Puniceibacterium sp. IMCC21224: one gene and its partner. The main gene of each other region encodes a partner of the protein of the gene in region 2 in a complex. Links are inferred from orthologs where the notes say so. Each region holds a gene or a part of one and is shown on either strand. Other genes may lie near its edges. The genes, in order: ccmE and ccmB.

Region 1 (10,369 bases), 110 kb from region 2 along the record:
AAACGTCGCCGTCGCAAGCGGGGCAGCTTTCCCGATATCGACAAGCGCGTGTTTATCAACACAGATGTCTGTGAAGGCTGCGGCGACTGCGGCGTCCAGTCCAACTGCGTGTCCATTGTCCCGGTCGAGACCGAACTGGGTCGCAAGCGCGCCATCGACCAGTCGTCGTGCAACAAGGATTTTTCCTGTCTCAAGGGGTTTTGCCCGTCGTTTATCACCTTGGAAGGGGCGACGATCCGCAAGGATCAAACCACCGACCTGACCTTGCCTGACTTGCCTGATCCGGTTCTGCCGGTGATCGATGGCACCTGGAACGTGATTGTGACGGGCGTTGGCGGTACAGGCGTGGTGACCATTGGCGCGGTGCTGGCTCAGGCCGCACAGATCGACGGCAAAGGCGCCGGGATGATGGAGATGGCGGGGCTCGCTCAAAAGGGAGGCGCGGTGCATATCCATTGCCGTCTTGCGGAAACTCCCGAGGATATCAGTGCGATACGGGTCGCAACTGGTGAATGTGATGCACTGATCGGTGGCGATCTGGTGGTGTCAGCCGGAGCCAAGACACTGGGCCTGATGCGCAGCGGTCGTACTGGCGGAGTGGTGAACAGTCACGAGATTATCACAGGTGACTTTACCAGAAATACTGAATTCTCATTGCCAACGGACCGGTTACAGCTTGCTCTTGAGGCCCGGCTTCAAGATCGGATTGTGCTGTTTGATGCTTCTGAACTGGCGCGCGTCACGCTGGGGGATTCGATATTCTCCAACATGATGATCCTTGGTGCCGCCTGGCAACGGGGCCTTGTGCCGCTGAGAAAATCCGCGATCGAGGCAGCAATTCGGCTGAATGGTGCCGCCGTTGACCGGAACCTGCGGGCGTTCGAAATCGGTCGCTGGGCGGTGACGCATACGGATGATGTAAATGCAATATTGCCCCCCAAAGTACTGATTTTGCCGCAAACCCTAGAGGAACGTATCGCCTTTCGATCCGATCATCTGATCGCGTATCAGGGCAAGGCGCTCGCGCGGCGCTATCGCAAGCTGGTTGACGGTATCGAAAACCCCAGGCTGCGGGAAGCGGTCGCAAAGGGATATCACAAGCTGCTGAGTTACAAGGATGAATACGAGGTGGCCCGGCTGCTGTTGCACAGCCGCGCCAAGGCCGCTGAACAGTTTGATGGCGATTTTCGCTTGTCCTTCCACCTCGCGCCGCCGATCCTGAGCAAGACCGGTGCCGACGGTCGACCGATCAAACGCCAGTTCGGGCCGGGAATGCTGCGCGGGTTCGCTGTTCTGGCAAAACTGCGCAAGCTGCGCGGCACGCCATTCGATCCCTTTGGCCGCACGAAAGAGCGCAGGATGGAACGCGATCTGATCAGCCAATACGAGGCGGATATGGCCAAAATTCTGGCGGATGTCCGGCCCGAAACGATGGACGCTGTCGTCGCACTGGCTGAATTACCGATGCAGATCAAAGGTTTTGGGCCGGTAAAAGAGGCGGCAGAGATAAAGGCGGCAAAGCGCCGGGAAGAGTTGCTGGCGACCATTCGCGCGGGCGGCGCGCCGGTGCGCCACGCTGCGGAGTGATCAGTCATACAACATTTACGCAGATGTTACACTTACTGGTCACAACAGAAAAAACCCATTTGACGGGCCGCACCTTCGGAGAATCTGCCAGATGCCCGTAACGCATCACATCGCCCGCGACATTTCGTATTCCTACTCTGCCAGTACCCGATCGGGACGGGCGATGATCCGCCTGATGGAAAACGCCACTGGGCGGATCAGCCTGATCAAACGCGCCAAAGGGTACGAGGCCGAAGTCGCCAAAGGCCGGGACTTCTGGCAGGTCATCGTCGAGCGCTACGGTCTGGGCCTCGATGTGATTGGTGGCGCGATCGACAACATCCCCAAGACCGGGCCGCTAATTGTCATTGCGAACCATCCATATGGCATCCTGGATGGGTTGATGCTGGGCCACATTCTGTCGGTGGCGCGCGGAGATTTTCGCATTCTGGCCCACCGGGTGTTTCGCAAGGCCCAGGATCTTGAACGCGTGATCCTGCCAATTTCGTTCGACGAAACCAAAGAAGCGGTCGCGTTGAATGTTGAGACGCGCAAAGAGGCGCTGCGTTATCTGGGGGATGGTGGCGCGATCGGTGTCTTTCCAGGCGGCACGGTGTCCACCGCAGCGAAACCCTTTTCCCGGCCGATGGATCCGGGCTGGCGCAGCTTTACCGCCCGAATGGTGGCCAAAAGCGGTGCAACCGTAGTGCCGATCTATTTTGATGGTCACACAAGCCGCCTGTTCCAAGTAGCGAGCCATCTGCACACGACGCTGCGTATGGGGCTGCTGATCAAGGAATTCCACAAACGGGTGGATACGCCGGTTCAGGTCGTCATCGGCCAGCCAATTCCCCCCGAGGTGCTGCAACCCCATACCAAAGACTCGCGCGCGATGATGGATTTCCTGCGCAAAGCGACGTATGACCTGTCTCCAAACCCGCTCGTGTCGTGTGACTACGGCTTTGAGTTCGAGGAAAAGCACAAGGTCAAGGCGTAAGCGCCTGCGCATAAAGGATAGTGTTTCAATGGCGGTTGGGGTGTTTGATTCTGGGCTGGGTGGGCTGACGGTTCTGGACGCCGTGGTGAAAAAATTGCCCGAGGTGCCGTTTGTCTACCTGGGCGACAGCGCCAATGCGCCTTATGGCGTACGTGATGCCGATGACGTCTATCAACTGACCTGCGCCGCCGTTGAACGCCTGTGGGCGGCGGGCTGCGATCTGGTCATATTGGCCTGCAACACGGCGTCCGCTGCGGCGCTTCGGCGCATGCAAGAAAGCTGGCTGCCGCCGGAAAAACGTGTTCTGGGCGTCTTTGTCCCTCTGATCGAAGCGATGACAGAGCGGCAATGGGGCGACAATTCCCCACCGCGCGAAGTGGCGGTCAAACATGTGGCGCTGTTTGCGACACCCGCTACAGTGCGCAGCCGCGCGTTCCAGCGTGAACTGGCGTTTCGCGCGATTGGTGTCGATGTCGAGGCGCAGGCCTGCGGTGGTGTTGTCGATGCTATTGAGGATGGCGACCTGATCCTTGCCGAAGCGCTGGTACGGTCGCACGTGGACGCGTTGAAACGCAAGATGCCGGAACCGCAGGCCGCGATCCTGGGCTGCACACACTATCCGCTGATGCAGGAGGCGTTTCAGGACGCGTTGGGGGCAAATGTCAGCGTCTATTCTCAGGCCAATCTTGTGGCCGAGTCGCTGGCCGACTATCTGATACGTCATCCCGGAATGCTGGGTCGGGGGGACGAGTCAAAGTTCCTGACCACGGGAGATCCGCGCCGTGTTTCAGATCGCGCCACACAGTTCCTGCGACGACGGATTGTGTTTGAGAAAGCGTGATCGTCGTGGGCTGGCCTCGGTTGGCCCCCTCGGATAGAACTACAGGACAGCGCGGCATGGCCCGCGCATTCGGAGCATGACATGACCCACAAGATCGCCATCATCGGAGCGAGCGGCTATACTGGCGCCGAACTTATCCGCCTGATTGCCACCCATCCCAGCATGGAGATTGTGGCGCTGGCGGCGAATTCCAAGGCGGGCCAGAGCATGGCCCAGGTGTTTCCGCATCTGCGCCATCTGACGCTGCCGGATCTGGTAACGTGGGAACAGATTGATTTTGATACCGTGGATCTGTGTTTCTGCGCGCTGCCGCACAAGACCAGCCAAGAGGTGATCAGCAAACTGCCAAAATCGTTAAAAATCGTTGATTTGTCCGCGGATTTTCGGCTGCGCAATCCGGCAGAATACAAGAAATGGTATGGCAACGATCATGCCGCGATCGAGATGCAATCAGAGGCGGTTTACGGGCTGACCGAGTTCTACCGAAATGAGATCGCCAGCGCGCGTCTGGTTGCCGGGACAGGCTGCAACGCGGCAATCGGGCAATTCATCCTGCGGCCGCTGATCGCGGAGGCTGTGATCGACCTTACGGATATTATCCTCGACATGAAATGTGCGGTTTCGGGGGCTGGGCGGAGCCTTAAGGAAAATCTTCTGCATGCGGAACTGTCCGAGGGGTACAATGCCTATGCCGTCGGCGGCACCCACCGGCATCAGGGTGAATTTGATCAGGAATTTTCTGCCATTGCGGGGCAGGAGGTTCAGGTTCAGTTTACCCCGCATCTGATGCCTGCAAATCGCGGTATTCTGGCCACCACATACGTCAAAGGTGACCCGCAAGCTGTTTATAAAACGTTGCAAAATGCGTATGAGGAAGAGCCGTTCATTTTCGTTCTGCCGTTTGGTGAAACACCGTCTACGCATCACGTGCGCGGCTCGAACTTCTGTCACATCGGTGTGACTGGTGACCGGATCAATGGCCGTGCCATCGTGGTGGGCGCGCTGGACAATTTGACCAAAGGCAGTTCGGGGCAGGCGTTGCAAAACGCCAATCTGATGCTGGGTGAAGATGAGACCGCGGGCTTGATGCTGGTTCCTTGTTTTCCCTGATGTGCGGTTCAAAAAAGGCTGAGGAGGTCAGGGTATGGCATTGAAATCACTCAAAAAACAGCGACGCATTCAGGTTTTTGCGCTGGCGGCGGTTGCTTTGGTGATCTCAACCGGGCTGATCGGCTATGCAATGCGCGACGGCATCAATTTTTTCCGCTCGCCCAGCCAGGTGATGGAAACGCCGCCGAGCCCATCCGAGGTGTTTCGCATTGGAGGGCTGGTTGAAGAAGGGTCGCTCCTGCGCGGTCAGGGGGCCGAGATCCGGTTCATTGTGACGGACGGCGGTGCTTCGGTGCCTGTGGTCTATTCGGGTGTGCTGCCTGATCTTTTTGATGAGAAACAGGGGATGGTTGGCACAGGTCGATACGTGAACGGAACCTTTGAAGCCACTGAAATCCTTGCCAAACACGATGAGACATATATGCCGAAAGAGGTGATAGACGCCCTCAAAGAGCAGGGCATATATCAGGAACCTGCGCCAAAGCCGGGCAGCTGAGCCCTTTTGACCCGCTCAGTCGAGGGTCAGATCATACTCAAAATAACAGAGATGGCCGCGCGCGACATCTGGGACATCATAGTACGGTCCGGTTTCGCGAAACCCGAGGGTATTATAAAGCGCCCGTGCCCCCAAAAGTGACTTCATCGTATCGAGCCGCGCAGTCGTATAGCCCGCGACCCGCGCCTGATCCAAAAGTGCCTGCATCAGCGCACGTCCCAACCCCATTCCCCGCGCCGCATCATCGACATAGACGCGCTTGATCTCGCAACTCGTGGCATCAAACCGGCGGTACATCCCACAGCCCAAAAATTGGGTTCCAGAGCTGGCGAGCAATAGCGCCCCGTCAGGTGGCGCATGTTCCTCGTCGATCCGGGTCAGCAGGGACGCATAGTCGTGTTCCGGATAAAACGTGTCCGTCAGCACGCGCATCGCACCGTCATGGGTAAGCAGATGCGCACGGTATCGCCAGCACAGCTCACGTACGGCGGCCAGTTCGGTGTCGCTTTGCGCCGCGTGGATTAAGGGATTTGTCATCGTGGGCAGGTTAGGCGCGCGAACGACTGCCCGCGCGCACTCACTTTACTTGAGAATGGATTTTCCAGCAAATTCAGCCGTTTCTCCCAGCATCTCTTCGATTCGGATCAGCTGATTATATTTGGCCAGCCGGTCAGAGCGGGCCAGAGAACCGGTTTTGATCTGGCCGCAGTTGGTGGCCACGGCGAGGTCGGCGATGGTGGCATCTTCGGTTTCACCGGAACGGTGCGACATCACGTTGGTCATGCGGGCGCGATGGGCCATGTCTACCGCCTTTAGCGTCTCGGTCAGGGTGCCAATCTGGTTGACCTTGACCAGCATGGAGTTGGCACAGCCCTTCTCGATTCCCATCGCCAGACGGGCCGGATTAGTCACGAACAGATCGTCACCCACCAGCTGGATCTTGTCACCCAGTGCGTCGGTCAGTGCCTTCCAGCCATCCCAGTCATCCTCGGACATGCCATCCTCGATCGAGATGATCGGGTAGTCGGCGCAGAGCTGTGCGAGGTATGCCACGTTTTCGTCGGACGTCAGCGATTTGCCTTCGCCCTTCATCTCGTACTTGCCGCCCTTGTAATATTCGGTCGCGGCGCAATCCAGCGCGAGGTAAATTTCCTCACCCGGCTTGTAGCCCGCCTTTTCGATGGATTTCAAAATGAAATCGAGCGCATCACGGGTAGAGCTAAGGTTCGGGGCAAAGCCACCTTCGTCGCCGATACCTGTGGACAGACCAGCGGCGGACAGTTCCTTTTTCAGCGTGTGGAACACCTCAGAGCCCATGCGCACCGCTTCGCGAATGTTCGCGGCGGCCACAGGCATGATCATGAATTCCTGAATATCGATCGGGTTGTCAGCATGTTCGCCGCCGTTGATGATGTTCATCATCGGCACCGGAAGCATGCGCGCCGACGTGCCGCCAACATAGCGAAATAGCGGCAGCCCGTTAAATTCGGCGGCGGCCTTTGCCGCAGCAAGCGAGACGCCCAGGATAGCATTGGCACCAAGGCGGGATTTGGTGTCGGTGCCGTCAAGTTCGATCATCGACAAGTCAATGGCGACCTGTTCGGTGGCATCCATGCCCAGAAGTTCCTCGGCGATCTCGCCATTCACGGCGGCGACAGCCTCGAGCACGCCTTTGCCCATATAGCGCGATTTGTCGCCGTCGCGGCGTTCGTTCGCCTCGTAGGCGCCGGTTGACGCACCCGACGGCACAGCCGCCCGGCCCATGGTTCCGTCTTCGAGTGTCACGTCAACTTCGACTGTGGGGTTGCCCCGGCTGTCAAGGATTTCGCGGGCGTGGATGTCGATGATAGTACTCATGGGATCGTCCCTTTTGGATGTCTGAGCGTTAGATTTCGTATAGCAGGCCGCAACGGAAAGTAAACTGGACGGTTAGCGCTAACAGGGCGCGTGCGCGCCTTCATTTCGTGGCGATTCAGGGTTTCTTGAGAGGAACACCATACAGTTCCATCCGGTGCCCCTTGAGGGTATAGCCGAGCTTGCGCGCTATCCGTTCCTGAAGCGCCTCGATCTCGGGGTCGACGAATTCGATCACCTTGCCCGAATGCATGTCGATCAGGTGGTCATGGTGTTCGCGTTCTGCATCCTCGTAACGCGCGCGCCCGTCACCGAATTCAACCCGTTCAAGGATCCCGGCCTCTTCAAACAGCTTGACCGTGCGGTAAACCGTGGCAATCGAGATCCGGTCATCACGTGCCGAAGCGCGGGCATAAAGTTCCTCGACATCCGGATGATCGGTTGCCTCTTCCAGAACCTGCGCAATGGTTCTGCGCTGTTCGGTCATGCGCAGGCCATTGGCTTCGCAACGGCTGGTGATGGTGTCGGTCATGGAATCCTCGCGCGCGTCGTTTTACTGGTTTAGCGACTCCTGAGGGGTGAGGCCAACACCACAAATGCGTCAGAGTCACTGTCTCTTGGCTTGACTTATGGTCGGGCACGGGTCATGTGGCCTTCAACGGATCTCTTCTGCCGCGTGAGCAGATTGACCGGTGCAGCATGCACCGTGGGTCACGGAGACCGCGTTTGCTTCCAAAATCACGCGTGGGGCATGGGGTGCAACGGTATATGGGCAATCGGCCCGATACCGGTTCTGTGCCTCTCCACCTGACGGATCGCAAGGGCGGTCCATCGTGCGGCTGTCATCCGGCAGCCCGAAAGGAACTCTTTTGACTAATTTTACAACCATGGGCCTGCCGAAGTCGCTTGTGACGCGTTTGACCGAAATGGGCCTGACCGAACCGACTCCGATTCAGGTTGGCGCGATTCCGTTCGCGTTGGCAGGTCGTGACGTGATGGGCCTGGCACAGACCGGCACCGGCAAGACGGCGGCCTTTGGCCTGCCTCTGGTGGCGCAGATCTCTGGGCTGGGCCGTCCGGCGCCGAAATCGGTGCGCGGTCTGGTACTTGCACCGACCCGCGAACTGGCCACCCAGATCGCCGAGACACTGAAGGCGCTGACCTTGGGCAGCCCGCTGAAGACCACCGTTGTCGTCGGCGGCCAGTCGATTAACGCCCAGTCCAAGCGTTTGGAAAAGGGCATCGACCTGTTGGTCGCCACGCCCGGCCGTCTGATTGACCTGATCGACCGTCGCGCCGTGCGACTGGATGAATGCAGCTTTCTGGTGCTGGACGAGGCGGATCAGATGCTCGACATGGGGTTCATCCATGCGCTGCGCCAAATTTCGCGGCATTTGCCGGCCAAACGTCAGACTATGCTGTTCTCAGCCACCATGCCCAAACTGATGGAAGAGCTGTCGCGCGAATACCTGAACGACCCTGAAAAGGTGCAAGTCAGCCCTCCGGGCAAGGCCGCGGACAAGATCGAGCAGTCGGTGCATTTTATCGCCAAGGCGGAAAAGTCCAAACTGTTGATTGAATTGCTGGACGCGCATCGCGACGAGCTGGCGCTGGTCTTTGGCCGCACCAAACACGGCGCAGAGAAGCTGATGAAATCGCTTGAAAAGGCCGGTTTCGCGGCGGCATCCATCCATGGCAACAAGAGCCAGGGCCAGCGCGACCGTGCGCTCAAGGCATTCCGCGAGGGGCAAGTGCGGGTGCTGGTGGCCACCGATGTGGCCGCGCGCGGTCTGGATATTCCGGCGGTGCGTCACGTCTATAACTTTGATCTGCCGAACGTGCCGGAAAATTATGTGCATCGCATTGGCAGGACCGCCCGCGCGGGCCGCGAGGGCGCTGCAATTGCATTCTGCGCCCCGGACGAGATTGGCGAACTGAAGGCGATTCAGAAGGTGCTCAAGATGAGCATTCCCGTAGCGTCGGGCACGGCCTGGGCCGGTCTGGACACGCCAGACCGCAGTGGCGGCGGAAACCAGCGTCGCGGTGGCGGCAACGGTGGCAAGCCCGGTGGCGCCAAGCCCGGCAACGGCAACCGCCGTCGTCGTCCCGCGCGCGGTGGATCGAGCAGCGCGCGCGCTGCCTAAGCCTGAGGTTATACGATACTTTGGGCGCGCCGCAGAACAGCGGCGCGCCTGAGGCCATTCAGGTAGAGCGCAAGGCTCACCAGAACGATCAGTCCGCCCCATAGCATCCGCGGGGTCGGGGCCTCGGATGTGCCGTACCAGACCCAGACGGGGCCAAGTACGGTTTCCAACAGCATTAGCAGGCTGACATTGGCCGCAGCCGTATGGCGCGCAGCCAGCGACAGGGCAAAGAATGACAGCGGCAGGATGACGATGCTGGCCAGCAAAATTGGCCACAGCGTTCCCGTCGTCATCTGCGCAGGCCCGGTCACGGTTGTCCCGACGATGCCAGCGATCAGCGCACCCAGCCCGACGGTCAGCAGAATCGGCACGTCGGCGGCGTGGCGCAGGGTCACAAAGGTGGTTGCGAGCGCCGCCGCCACCCCCAACCCCAGCAGCGCCCCAAGCGCGGCATGCGGATTCAGACCCAGATCCCCCTTACCGCTGACCGCGATGGCGATGCCGCTCAGAACCAGCAGGATGGTGATCCAGGTGGCGCGGGATGTCGATTCGCCATATATCAGACGCGCCAATAGCGCCGACCAGACCGGCACTGTGGCGATGGCCAGCAGCACGACCGATACCGGAGCCAGCGCGATCGCGTTCGGAAACAGCATGGCATTCAGACTTTGGCTGATTACAACAATCATGCCGACGCCAGACCCCAACACCGCCAGATCCGCGCGATGATTGCGCGACGTCGCCAGCCAGATCATCAGAAACAGGCCGCCCATGCACAGCCCACGCCAACCCAGCATCTGCATGCCCTGCATGTCGGACAGTCGCAGCAACAACGCATCGGGGCCCAGCACAAGCGCGCCGAACGTGGCCAGAGCAAGGCCAAGATTTGAGTTTCGTGTCATGTAACGGAAACGCCAGTTTAGGGCCCGGGAGTGACGGGACCCGCAGTGTCAGAGATAGGCTGGGCCTAGTTATAGAGTGGCTGCAAACCCATCTGCATATGCAACATGTTCACCGCAGTCTCGTCCAGCCCCATCGCCGTGGCCAGCGCGTCAAGATATTCAGCTTCGGCCTGCGTATCGACGCGGATCGTCATCAGTGAGGCGGAATAAACCTGCACCTTTTGCGCCTCGGGGGTGTCCTTGGCCAACCCTTTGACGTCGATCGGCGCGGCGAGTTGTGCTTTGACAAAGGCGATATCGTCGGGTGTGGCATCGTCGCCGACGGTTTCAAGGATTTTGGCCTTTTCGTCCTTGTCGATGCCGCCGTCGGCCTTGGCCGACTGGATCATTGCCCGCAGCATCAGGGCGGCGGATTTGTCGGCCTCTTGCGAGGTGTCCGCGGTGCCGAACTGATCCATC
Region 2 (10,553 bases):
TCACCACCGACCCGCTGGGCGAGGACAAGGACGGCAACCCGGTCTATCTCAAGGATATCTGGCCCACCACGCAAGAGGTTGCCGAAACCGTCGAGGCCACTGTGACCCGCGCCGCGTTCCTGTCGAAATATGCCGACGTGTTCAAAGGCGACGAAAAGTGGCAGGGTGTCAAAACCACCGATGCCAAGACCTATGACTGGCCGGTGTCGTCGACCTATGTTCAGAACCCGCCCTATTTCCAGGGCATGGGGACCGAGCCGGGCACGATCTCGAACATCGTGGATGCCCGTGTGCTGGCCATCCTTGGCGACATGATCACCACTGACCACATCTCGCCCGCGGGATCGTTCAAAGACACCACCCCGGCCGGCAAGTACCTGATTGAACGCCAGGTGCCGCAGCGCGAATTCAACTCCTACGGATCGCGCCGGGGCAACCACGAGATCATGATGCGTGGCACCTTTGCCAACATCCGCATCAAGAACGAGATGCTGGATGGCGTCGAAGGTGGTTACACCAAGGGCCCCGATGGCGATCAGGCCGCGATCTTTGACGCTGCCATGGCCTATCAAGAGGCGGGCACTCCGCTGGTGATCTTTGGTGGAGAGCAGTACGGCGCAGGATCGTCGCGTGACTGGGCAGCCAAGGGCACAGCCCTGCTGGGCGTCAAGGCCGTGGTCGCCGAAAGCTTTGAGCGTATCCATCGCTCCAACCTGGTTGGTATGGGTGTGATCCCGTTCGAATTCACCAATGGCGACACCCGGAAATCGCTGGGCCTGACCGGGGATGAGACTGTGTCAATCTCGGGTCTCGATACGATACAGCCGTTGCAGGTTGTGCCCTGCACCATCACCTTTGCTGATGGCACGGTGAAAGAGATCCAGATCAAGTGCCGGATCGATACGGCGATCGAGATCGAATACATCGAACACGGCGGCGTGCTGCATTACGTGCTGCGCAATCTGGCCAAAGCGGCCTGATCCACGCTGCGACGACATCGAAAGAAAGGGCCCCGGTTTTGCCGGGGCCCTTTTTGCTGGATGGCGACGCGTTCTATGCATCGCTCAGGCGTCAGCCGTCATTCGCGCTTCTTCCTGCGCGGCCAAGGCCGCTGATGGATGCGCGCCGCAGCGTGCCACCCAGTCGCGGATGGATTGCGCTGCGGGCATGAATTCGGGAAACCACACAAACGGCGACGCCATCAGTAAATCTGCGGCACTGTAATCGTCTCCCAGCAAAAAGGGCTGATCGGTGAGTGCGGCACTCAACTCGGCCTCCATCTCGGGGCGACCGCGAAAGGTGCTCTGCATTGCCGGGTGGTCTGCAACGCCAGCAGCCTCAGAGATCAATACCGGCTCGACCACATTGCCGTAATAGGCCAGCCAGCGCAGATACGACGCGCGCCCCGCCGCACCGACGTCGCGCCCCAGATCCGAGCGAAAATGATCCGTCAGGAACAACACAATCGCATTTCGTTCGCGCAGCATTTCCTTTCCGACCATCAGCGTGGGAACCTTGCCCTCGGGATGCGGGTTCGCGGAATCCGCCGCGCCGGTCCCATCCGATCGCCGCAGACCGACGACACGCACATCAACGGCATCGCGTTTTCCCATCGCGTGCAGCAGGGCAAGCACCCCGGTCGACCGCGTATTGGGCGCATGGAATAGTGTAAGCATCTGTGTCTCCTTTGACTTACGACACCCACGCAATAGCCCGCCCTCCTGACAGAAATCGTCAGCAGTCCACCCGCCCGAACAGAGGGCCGTGATCCCACTGGCGGCTTTCTGCCGCTCCCGAACCCGTGATCGGACAAATCGGCCGACTCCGGTTTATCTCTGTCGCAACACTCCCACCTAGAGGAGGCAACTGTGAGGCACGAGACCATGAAACTTATCACAATCCTTCAGGCAATTGCATTGGCCATGCTCATGGTGGCGGGGGCCTATGCGTCTGCGCGCGCACCGCAAGCCTGCCCCTCGGTCGATGCCGTGGCCCAATGCGAATTATGATTCACTGATTCTGCCGGGGCGCGGCCGACGGCGCCCGGGCTTGAACGCCGGGTTCCCGGACAAACGGGGGTGACGTAAATCCGACCCTGCGGACAGAGTTCTAGACTTCAAGATAGCGCCGATTCAGTCCAAGTATAGCCCGAAGAGGTTGAGCCTTGCGACAAGGCTGGCCTGCAATCGGACTGAAAGCTCCCCGAGCCCGGGCTGGCCTACCCCGTACAGACGCACCTGATAGCACAACAGGTCGAGACGCTGAACCATCAGATCCGGGCCGTGTCGGTCTTTACGCGGTATTCGGGGTCGGTTTTCCAACCCAATTGGCGTTCCCACGCGCGGGATCAGCCATCCGCGATGTGTTGGAGGATCGTTTTGGCGCCACCGGCCAAACCTAGCGGTTGAAGAGGTTCGCTGCCCCCCGCTTAGTCGGCCTGTGCTGCGGTCAATGCGGGCAGAAACCGCTGTTCATAGTCGCTGCCGACCAGCGGCCCTGCAAAGCGGAACAGCACCACACCGTCACCATCGACAATGAACGTCTCGGGCGGCGCGGTCACGCCCCATTCGATTGCCGTGCGGCCCTGCGGATCAAACGCCACCGCAGAAAACGGATTGCCGTCATCATCAAGGTAGCTTTCAGCCGTTCCCGCCTGATCCTTAAAGTTCACACCGATGATCGGAATACCCTGCCCCGCCATTTCCAGCAGCTTGGGATGCTCGGCCCGGCAGGGCGGGCACCAGCTGGCCCAAAAGTTGATCAGCGTCACCTGCCCCGTGTGCAACATTCCCGGTTCCAGTCCGGGATAGTCCGCCAGCCGCTTTTCAGTGATCGCAGGCGCAGGCAGTCCCACCCGGGTCGAGGGCAGCCCCTGGGGGTCGTCGCGGTACATGCCCACGTAAGCCAGCGCGGCAAAGGCTGCAAAGATCAGCGGCGGCGCAATCATCAGCGGTGAAATCTTAGCCATTTCTGCGTCCTTTCAGCACCCGTGCCTCAACCTTGTCCAGCTCGGCGCGGATCTTGCGGGCACGCCACAGGCTAAGCGACACCAGCACAACGATCAGCCCCAGCGCCACCGCGTAAGACGACAGCACCGCGCCTGCATATTTCCCGAGTTCCGGCATTATCCCTGACGCTCCCGTGCCAGTAGCGCGCGCGTGCGTCGCGCCCTGATTTCAGTCTGGGTACGCAGGAACACCAACGCCAAAAACAGCAGGACAAAACCGCCAATACAGACCAGCAGCGGCAGCCAGAACACGTCTGCCACGTTCTCTTCCTTGTCCAGACTTAGTGATGCCCCCTGATGCAGGCCCTGATTCCAGAAATTTACCGCGTAGCGACTAAGTAAGGCAAAGACTGATCCGACCAGGCACAGGATCGCGGTAAGGTCGGCGGCCGTATCGTCATCTTCGATCGCCTCCCACAGGGCGATGTAGCCGAGATAGAACAGAAACAGGATCAGGAACGAGGTCAGGCGCGGATCCCACGCCCACCAGGTGCCCCACATCGGCTGACCCCAGATCGCGCCGGTGGCCAGGGCAATCACTGTCATCACAGCACCAACCGGCGCCGCCGCGCGGGCCGCCAGCGCGCTGACGTGGTGTCGGCGCACAACCCAGATGACAGAGGCGACCAGCATCATCAGCCAGGCATTGATCGCCATAAGTGCCGAGGGAACGTGCAGATAGATGATTTTGACCGTCGATCCCTGCCGGTAATCGTCAGGCGTAAAGAAGAAACCCCAGATCAGTCCGACAACCAGACACAGCACCGCCAGCACCGAAATCCACGGCAAAACGATGTCCGTGGTACGGATGAATCTGACCGGATTTGCATATTCCCACAACGACATGGCGCTTCCTATCCTGCTCCCCTTACGGGTTCAATTCACAACTACGCTTGGGCGATCCGGTCATCGCAAATTGATCCGCAGCACGACGGCAGAGGCAAAGGGCAACAACGCCATCGCGCCAAAGCTGATACCCCCCAGCATCGCCAGCGGAGTGGCGACGGCCAGTCCTTCGGCGCCGCGCCGCGCGACCTCGGCGCCAAAGATCAGCGTCGGCACATAGAGCGGCAGCACCAGCAGTGATAGCAGCAGCCCGCCGCGTTTGATTCCCACCGTCAGCGCCGCGCCAAAGGTGCCGATCACTGACAGCGCCGGCGTACCAAGCGCCAGTGACAGCACCAGCCAGAGATAGCCTGACGGTGGTAAATTCAACAACACCCCGAGGGCCGGGGCCGCCAGCACCAGCGGCAACCCGGTGGTGATCCAGTGGGCCAGCGCCTTGACGCTCACCACGGCTTCCATCGGCAATGGGGCGGTGGCCAGCAGATCCAGCGACCCATCCTCCCAATCCAGTGCCAGAATCCGATCCAGTGACAGCAGGCAGGCCAACAACGCCCCGATCCACAGCACACCGGGCGCGATCCGCGACAGCAGGGCCGCGTCCGGGCCGACACCAAACGGCACCATCACCGTCACGATCAGGAAAAACGCAAGGCCCAGGCCAAACCCGCCCCCTGCCCGCAACGCCAGCCGCAGATCGCGCAGCAACAACGCAATCACAAAAAGGCCTCGTCTGCTGATGCCATGACGCAACGCGCCCGGAAAGGCGTCAGGTCCAGTGTGTCGGCCTCGGCCAGGCCCAGATCAATATGTGTCGCCATAAGGGCCGATCCGCCCGTCGCAAGATGACGCCGCACCGCTGCGGCGAACAGATCGACCGACGCGGCATCCAGCGACACGGTTGGCTCGTCCAGAATCCAAATTCGTGCGCCACTGACCATCATCCGCGCCAGCCCCAGCCGCCGCTTTTGCCCCGCAGACAGTGTCCCCGCAAGCCGATCCTGCAAGTCCTGAAGATCAAACGCCACGAGCGCATCGTCGATGCCGCTGGTCCCGAACACGCTGGCCCAGAAGGCCAGGTTCTCGGCAACACTCAGCATCGCCTTGAGCCCGTCCGCATGACCGCCATAAGCCAGAGATTCGCCTGCGCACGCGACCTTACCGGCGAAGGGCGGCTGCAACCCGGCCACGGTACGCAGCATCGTGGTCTTACCGACGCCGTTAGGCCCACGCAGCACCAATGCCCGCCCGGACACCAGACCAAAGCTGACGCCCTCAAGCACAGTCACCCCGCCGCGCGCTACTGCCAGATCCACAACCCTCAACATCATGGGCCATGACTTAGCCCAAGCGCCCGCAGCACAAAAGCTGCAATACGCCGCACAGCCCCCTGCTGCCCGCAAAGCTTAGGTAAGTCTGATCAAAGTTCGCAGGGATGTAGGGGACACCGCGTCCCTCAATCGCTTCAGGAACAAGCCACCAAGAGGCAATGCGCCGACGCACCAATGCCGGATGGCTCAGACCGGCAACACGGCAAGCGCCACGCGCCGCCCCTCGGACAGCAGCACATTGTATGTCCGGCAGGCCGAAGGCGAATTCATCACTTCGACACCCAGACCCGCCGCATCCAGCAAGTTGCGCAAGGCAGGCGGCAGATGCGTGATCTCGCTGCCAGTGCCTAAGAAAAGGACATCAACCTGACCGACAAAGCTGAGCAATGTCGCGCTGTCGTCGAATCCCCCCCAGGGTTCGACGCCGCGACCCGACAGGCACAGCGGTCCATTGACGGCCCGGCCTCCGATGCGAAAGAACCCAGGACCGTAGGCTTCGACCGGCACGGCATCGCTGTATATCACTTCATTGAGGCGCATTGTGACCTCTCCCATTTGTGATCGTTCAGTCCCAGATCGGCAATCCGAACACTATTGATACACCAATTAGCACATATGCTGCAGTGCAGTATAGTGCTTCCCTCTCTGGTTGAAACAGCGCCTGACCTACTCTCGTTCCGAGGCCATACGGCACCAGCATGATCAGCCCCAACCACAGAGCAGAGCCTGTCAGCAGGCCCTGAATCGCCAAAAGCGGCAACAACAACAGACTGGTGATGGTCAGAAAGACCAACGCCGTCGCGCGCGACGTTGCGACCGAATCGCTGCCTGCCAGTTGAAACAGCACCATCACCGGCCCCATCAGCCCGGTTGATCCGCCGACAAATCCCGTGGCCAGACCAACAGCGGCGCGCGTTCGCGCCCGTGGTACGGTACGATAGCGCCAGCCACCGATCAGCGCCGCCAGTGTGATCCCGGTAATCCCGACGACTCCCCAGCGCAGCAGATCTATATCGGCGGTGCGCAACACCCAGATCCCGGCCGACGCGCTGAACGTGGCGCAGACCACCATCAGCGCCACACCGCGCCGTTCCACCTGTGGCCAGGCGCGCGGCAGTACGGTGAACAGTGATGACAAGGCCGAGACCGAAAAGGCGGCCACCGCGACCTCCATCGGCAGCAGTCGCGTGGCGAACGGCATATAGATCAGCGCCGCGCCAAAACCAACAAAGCCGTAGACCAGGCCAGCGGCAAACACCACTATCGCCAACCAGGGCAGCCCCGGGATCGCGAGTGACTGAACCATCAGATCAGGCATTCCCAACGGCCCGAACCGCCGGATCAGGCATCAATATCCGCAAATTGGGTGCCCGATTTGGCGTCGGTCTTGGTCCAGTCCCGCTTGACCCCAAGGTAGAGCAGGATCGCAGAAGCGACAAAGATCGACGAATAAGTGCCCACAAGAATGCCCCACATCATCGCAAACACAAAGCCACGGATCACGTCACCGCCCAGTACAAACATCGCCACCAACGCAAGCATCGTGGTCAGCGAAGTCATGATGGTCCGGCTCAGCGTTTCGTTGATCGAAGTGTTGAGCACCTCTTTCAGCGGCATCTTTTTGTATTTGATCAGGTTCTCGCGCACCCGGTCGAACACGACGACAGTATCATTCAACGAATAGCCGACAATCGTCAGCAGCGCTGCGATGATGGCGAGGTCAAAGCGTATCTGAAGTTCGGAAAACACACCGATGGTCAGCAGAACATCATGCACCAGCGCCAGAACCGCGCCTGCCGCGAACTGCCATTCAAAGCGCAGCCAGATGTATATCAGCACCGCGCCGATGGCGAGAACCACGGCGATCACAGCGGTTTGGATCAACTCTCCTGACACTTTTGGGCCGACGGATTCGACCGATTCAAAGCTGATGTCCGGCACAGTCGCCGCCAGCGCTGACTCGACATCTGCGATCAGTTCGGCCGTCACCGCCTCTTGATCGTCCTGCGCCTGAATGCGGATCATCGCCACGTTGCGATCGGCGGCAAAACTGGGATCAAAGACCTCGGTTATGGTGATATCACCCAACCCGAGTGGCGAGATCGCATCGCGGTAAGCGCCGACATCGACGCTTTGAGTGCTCGATGTGCGGATCGTGGTCCCACCGCGAAAGTCGATACCGTAGTTAAGGCCTTGCACCATGAACGAGGCAAAGGCCACAATCATCATCACACCGGAAATACCCAGCCACAGTTTCCAGCGGCCAAAGAAATCCACGTTGGTATTATCGGGAACCAGTCGCATGCGCATCAGAGTGCCGCCTTTCAGACTTCGATGGTTTTCGGGCGGGTGCGCCCGAACCAGATCACAATCATCAGCCGCGTGACATAAATCGCGGTAAAGACCGAGGTGACGATCCCCAGACCCAGCGTGATGGCAAAGCCGCGCACCGGACCAGAGCCCATGGCGAACAGGATCACAGCCGTGATGATCGTGGTCAGGTTGGCGTCGACGATAGCGCTCAGCGCTTTTTCATAACCCAGTTCGATGGCACGGGCGGGGCCACGCGCGGTGCGCAATTCTTCGCGGATCCGCTCGAACACCAGCACGTTGGCATCCACCGCCATACCGACCGTCAGCACGATCCCGGCAATGCCAGGCAGCGTCAGCGTACCACCGATCAGGCTAAGTACACCAAACAACAGCGCGATGTTAAAGATCAGGGCGATATTGGCAAAGACACCGAACAGCCCGTAAGACAAGAACATGAACACCAGCACGGCGGCAAAGGCCACCATGGTTGCGATCTTGCCCGCGTCGATGCTGTCCTGACCCAGTTCCGGCCCGACAGTGCGTTCCTCAAGGAATTCCAATCCGGCAGGCAGTGCACCGGCGCGCAGCAGGACCGCCAGATTGGTCGATTCCTCGACCGAGAAATTGCCGGTGATAATGCCGGACCCGCCTGCAATATGGCTCTGGATGACCGGGGCGCTGATCACTTCGCTGTCCAGCACGATGGCAAAGGGGCTGCCGATGTTGTCTGCCGTGTAATCGCCAAATTTACGCGCGCCCGCCGGGTTAAAGCGGAAGCTGACCGCCGGACGCCCGTTCTGATCAAAGCTGGGCTGGGCATCGACCAGCTCTTCGCCGGTGACGACCGGCGCCTGTTCCAGCGTGTAATATAGCCCCTCTTCGTCGGCGGCCGGCAGAATCTCGTTGCCGATGCCGGCGCTGGCCTGTGCGTCAGATCCGCGGCCGACAACAGGCTGAAAGGTCAGTTGCGCCGTGGTGCCAATGATTGCTTTCAGCTCAGCCGCTGACCCGACACCCGGGACCTGGATCAGAATGCGGTCCGCGCCCTGACGCTGAATCGTCGGTTCGCGCGTGCCAACCTCGTCGATCCGGCGCCGGATAATCTCAAGACTCTGGCGCATGGTGCGGTCGTCGGTCGCCTCGCGCTCGGCCTCGGACAGGGTGATGGTGATCTCGTCGTCCACGCCCTGCACGTCAAGATCGCTTGACCCTGCTGCCGTCAGCGACACCACCGGCTGCGCCAAACCGCGCACCAGTTCAAGCGCACGCGCCATGCCACCGGGTTGCGAAATCTTCACCCGAAGCGCATCAGCCGGTCCAGGTTGCAGACGCACGGTGCCAACCACTGCCCGCTCAGGACGCAGGGCATCGCGCACTTCGGGCCACAATGCCTCGAGTCGGGATTGATAGACATCCGCCACCCGAACTTCGGCCAGCAGATGCGCACCACCGCGCAGATCAAGCCCCAGATTGACAAGCCCAGAGGGCAGAAAATCCGGCCATTGTGCCACCTGCGCGGCCAGTTCCGGCGTCTCACCCGACTGGGTGATCGCCTTGACAGCGTCGTTATGCCCCTCAACCCGGCCATAGAACAGGTTGGGCATCGACAGCCACAGTCCCAATGCAACCGTGCCCCAGATCAGCACCCGTTTCCATAAATCAATCTGCAACATCTCGGGCGTCCGTCAGGTCAGGTCGTGGGCAATTGGAGGCAAAGCGCGGTCAGTCCAGCGTCACTTGGTCAGGCTGGGTCCGCGGTCGTTGGCCGGCTCGGTCTTGGAGAGCACCTGCGAGATCGTGCTCTGCACCACCCGCACTTTGACGTTCTCGGCCAGCTCGACCTCGACCTCGTTGTTTTCCTTGACCTTCACGACCTTGCCGATCAGACCACCCTGGGTCACGACCTGATCGCCCCGGCGCAGCGCCTTGACCATGGCAGTATGCTCTTTGAGCTTTTTCTGCTGTGGCCGGATCAGAAGGAAATACATGATCCCGAAGATCAGGATCAGCGGGACGAATTGCGCAATGGCACTGCCATCCATAGAAAGGCTCCTTGGTGCAAGGCGGGGCACCCCCGCGAGAATTGGCCGTTACCTAAGTCCTGTGCGCAGGAATGGCAACGGGGGAGGCCCGCAAATCCCCTTACCCGCGCCACGACACAACGATGTGGGTGCGAGTCACCCCGCCGCCCCCCTCATGTAGGGTCCCGATCACCTGCCAGATCAGCCGTGCAACAGCGCGCGGGTTGTGATGCCCGCTGCTCTGGCCTATCTCTGCGGCTCTGCACCAACCGGACTTATTCCCATGCCGATAAAACTGCCCTCAGATCTGCCAGCATATGACGTTCTCAACCGCGAAGGCGTCATGGTCATAGACGAAGATGTGGCGTCGCTTCAGGATATCCGCCCACAGCGGATCGGGCTGCTCAACCTGATGCCGAAAAAGATCCAGACCGAGAACCAGTTCGCCCGGCTGATCGGCGCCACACCGCTACAGATCGAACTGTCGCTGATCCGGATGACGGAACATGCCACCAAAAATACCGCCGCCGAACATATGGAGGCGTTCTACCGCCCGTTTGCCGAGGTGGCCGCTAGCGGTGAAAAATTTGATGGTCTGATCATCACCGGTGCCCCGATCGAGCATCTGGAGTTTTCCGACGTCACTTATTGGGACGAGTTGCAGCAGGTTTTCGAGTGGACCCAGACCAATGTGCATTCGACCCTTGGCGTCTGCTGGGGCGGTATGGCGATGATCAACCATTTCCACGGCGTTCCCAAACATATTCTGGATCACAAGGCGTTTGGCTGCATCCGACACCAGAACCTGGCGCCCGCATCGCCATATCTGCGCGGATTTTCCGACGATATGGTGATTCCCGTCAGCCGCTGGACCGAATTGCGCCGCGATGAGATTACCGCCGCCCAGTTGCCGATCCTTATCGACAGCACCGACAGCGGTCCGTGTCTGGTCGAGGACCCGGCCCATCGCGCGCTCTATCTGTTTAATCATTTTGAATATGACAGCGACACGCTGAAACAGGAATATGATCGCGATGT

The links.
Region 1: the proteins of ccmB (region 2) and ccmE are in contact, whole or in part, in a solved structure (PDB 8CE8), measured with the Escherichia coli proteins. The link is inferred for Puniceibacterium sp. IMCC21224 from one-to-one orthologs.

What each region holds. Positions count from the first base shown.
Region 1 is NZ_LDPY01000001.1:2,300,904-2,311,272, reverse strand. The notes cover bases 3,538-6,279. They hold ccmE (cytochrome c maturation protein CcmE), read left to right. Parts: upstream 3,538-4,548; coding sequence 4,549-5,010; downstream 5,011-6,279. Other genes in these bases: eno (phosphopyruvate hydratase), read right to left, coding at 5,593-6,279; IMCC21224_RS10640 (GNAT family N-acetyltransferase), read right to left, coding at 5,026-5,547; argC (N-acetyl-gamma-glutamyl-phosphate reductase), read left to right, coding at 3,538-4,514. Outside these bases: IMCC21224_RS10665 (indolepyruvate ferredoxin oxidoreductase family protein), read left to right, coding at 1-1,587; IMCC21224_RS10660 (lysophospholipid acyltransferase family protein), read left to right, coding at 1,679-2,563; murI (glutamate racemase), read left to right, coding at 2,592-3,404; more of argC, read left to right, coding at 3,486-3,537; more of eno, read right to left, coding at 6,280-6,867; IMCC21224_RS10630 (Fur family transcriptional regulator), read right to left, coding at 6,983-7,396; IMCC21224_RS10625 (DEAD/DEAH box helicase), read left to right, coding at 7,734-9,008; IMCC21224_RS10620 (DMT family transporter), read right to left, coding at 9,017-9,910; IMCC21224_RS10615 (tellurite resistance TerB family protein), read right to left, coding at 9,976-10,369. UniProt on the Escherichia coli protein: Heme chaperone required for the biogenesis of c-type cytochromes. Transiently binds heme delivered by CcmC and transfers the heme to apo-cytochromes in a process facilitated by CcmF and CcmH.
Region 2 is NZ_LDPY01000001.1:2,188,385-2,198,937, forward strand. Bases 2,743-5,668 are described here. They hold ccmB (heme exporter protein CcmB), read right to left. Parts: upstream 4,571-5,668; coding sequence 3,914-4,570; downstream 2,743-3,913. Other genes in these bases: IMCC21224_RS10070 (DsbE family thiol:disulfide interchange protein), read right to left, coding at 2,743-2,968; ccmD (heme exporter protein CcmD), read right to left, coding at 2,961-3,125; IMCC21224_RS10080 (heme ABC transporter permease), read right to left, coding at 3,125-3,853; ccmA (heme ABC exporter ATP-binding protein CcmA), read right to left, coding at 4,567-5,181; IMCC21224_RS10095 (Mth938-like domain-containing protein), read right to left, coding at 5,368-5,668. Outside these bases: aconitate hydratase AcnA, read left to right, coding at 1-980; IMCC21224_RS10065 (glutathione S-transferase family protein), read right to left, coding at 1,065-1,676; IMCC21224_RS28835 (hypothetical protein), read left to right, coding at 1,884-2,009; more of IMCC21224_RS10070, read right to left, coding at 2,429-2,742; more of IMCC21224_RS10095, read right to left, coding at 5,669-5,721; IMCC21224_RS10100 (sulfite exporter TauE/SafE family protein), read right to left, coding at 5,747-6,499; protein translocase subunit SecF, read right to left, coding at 6,523-7,491; protein translocase subunit SecD, read right to left, coding at 7,506-9,167; preprotein translocase subunit YajC, read right to left, coding at 9,228-9,536; metA (homoserine O-succinyltransferase), read left to right, coding at 9,799-10,553. UniProt on the Escherichia coli protein: Required for the export of heme to the periplasm for the biogenesis of c-type cytochromes.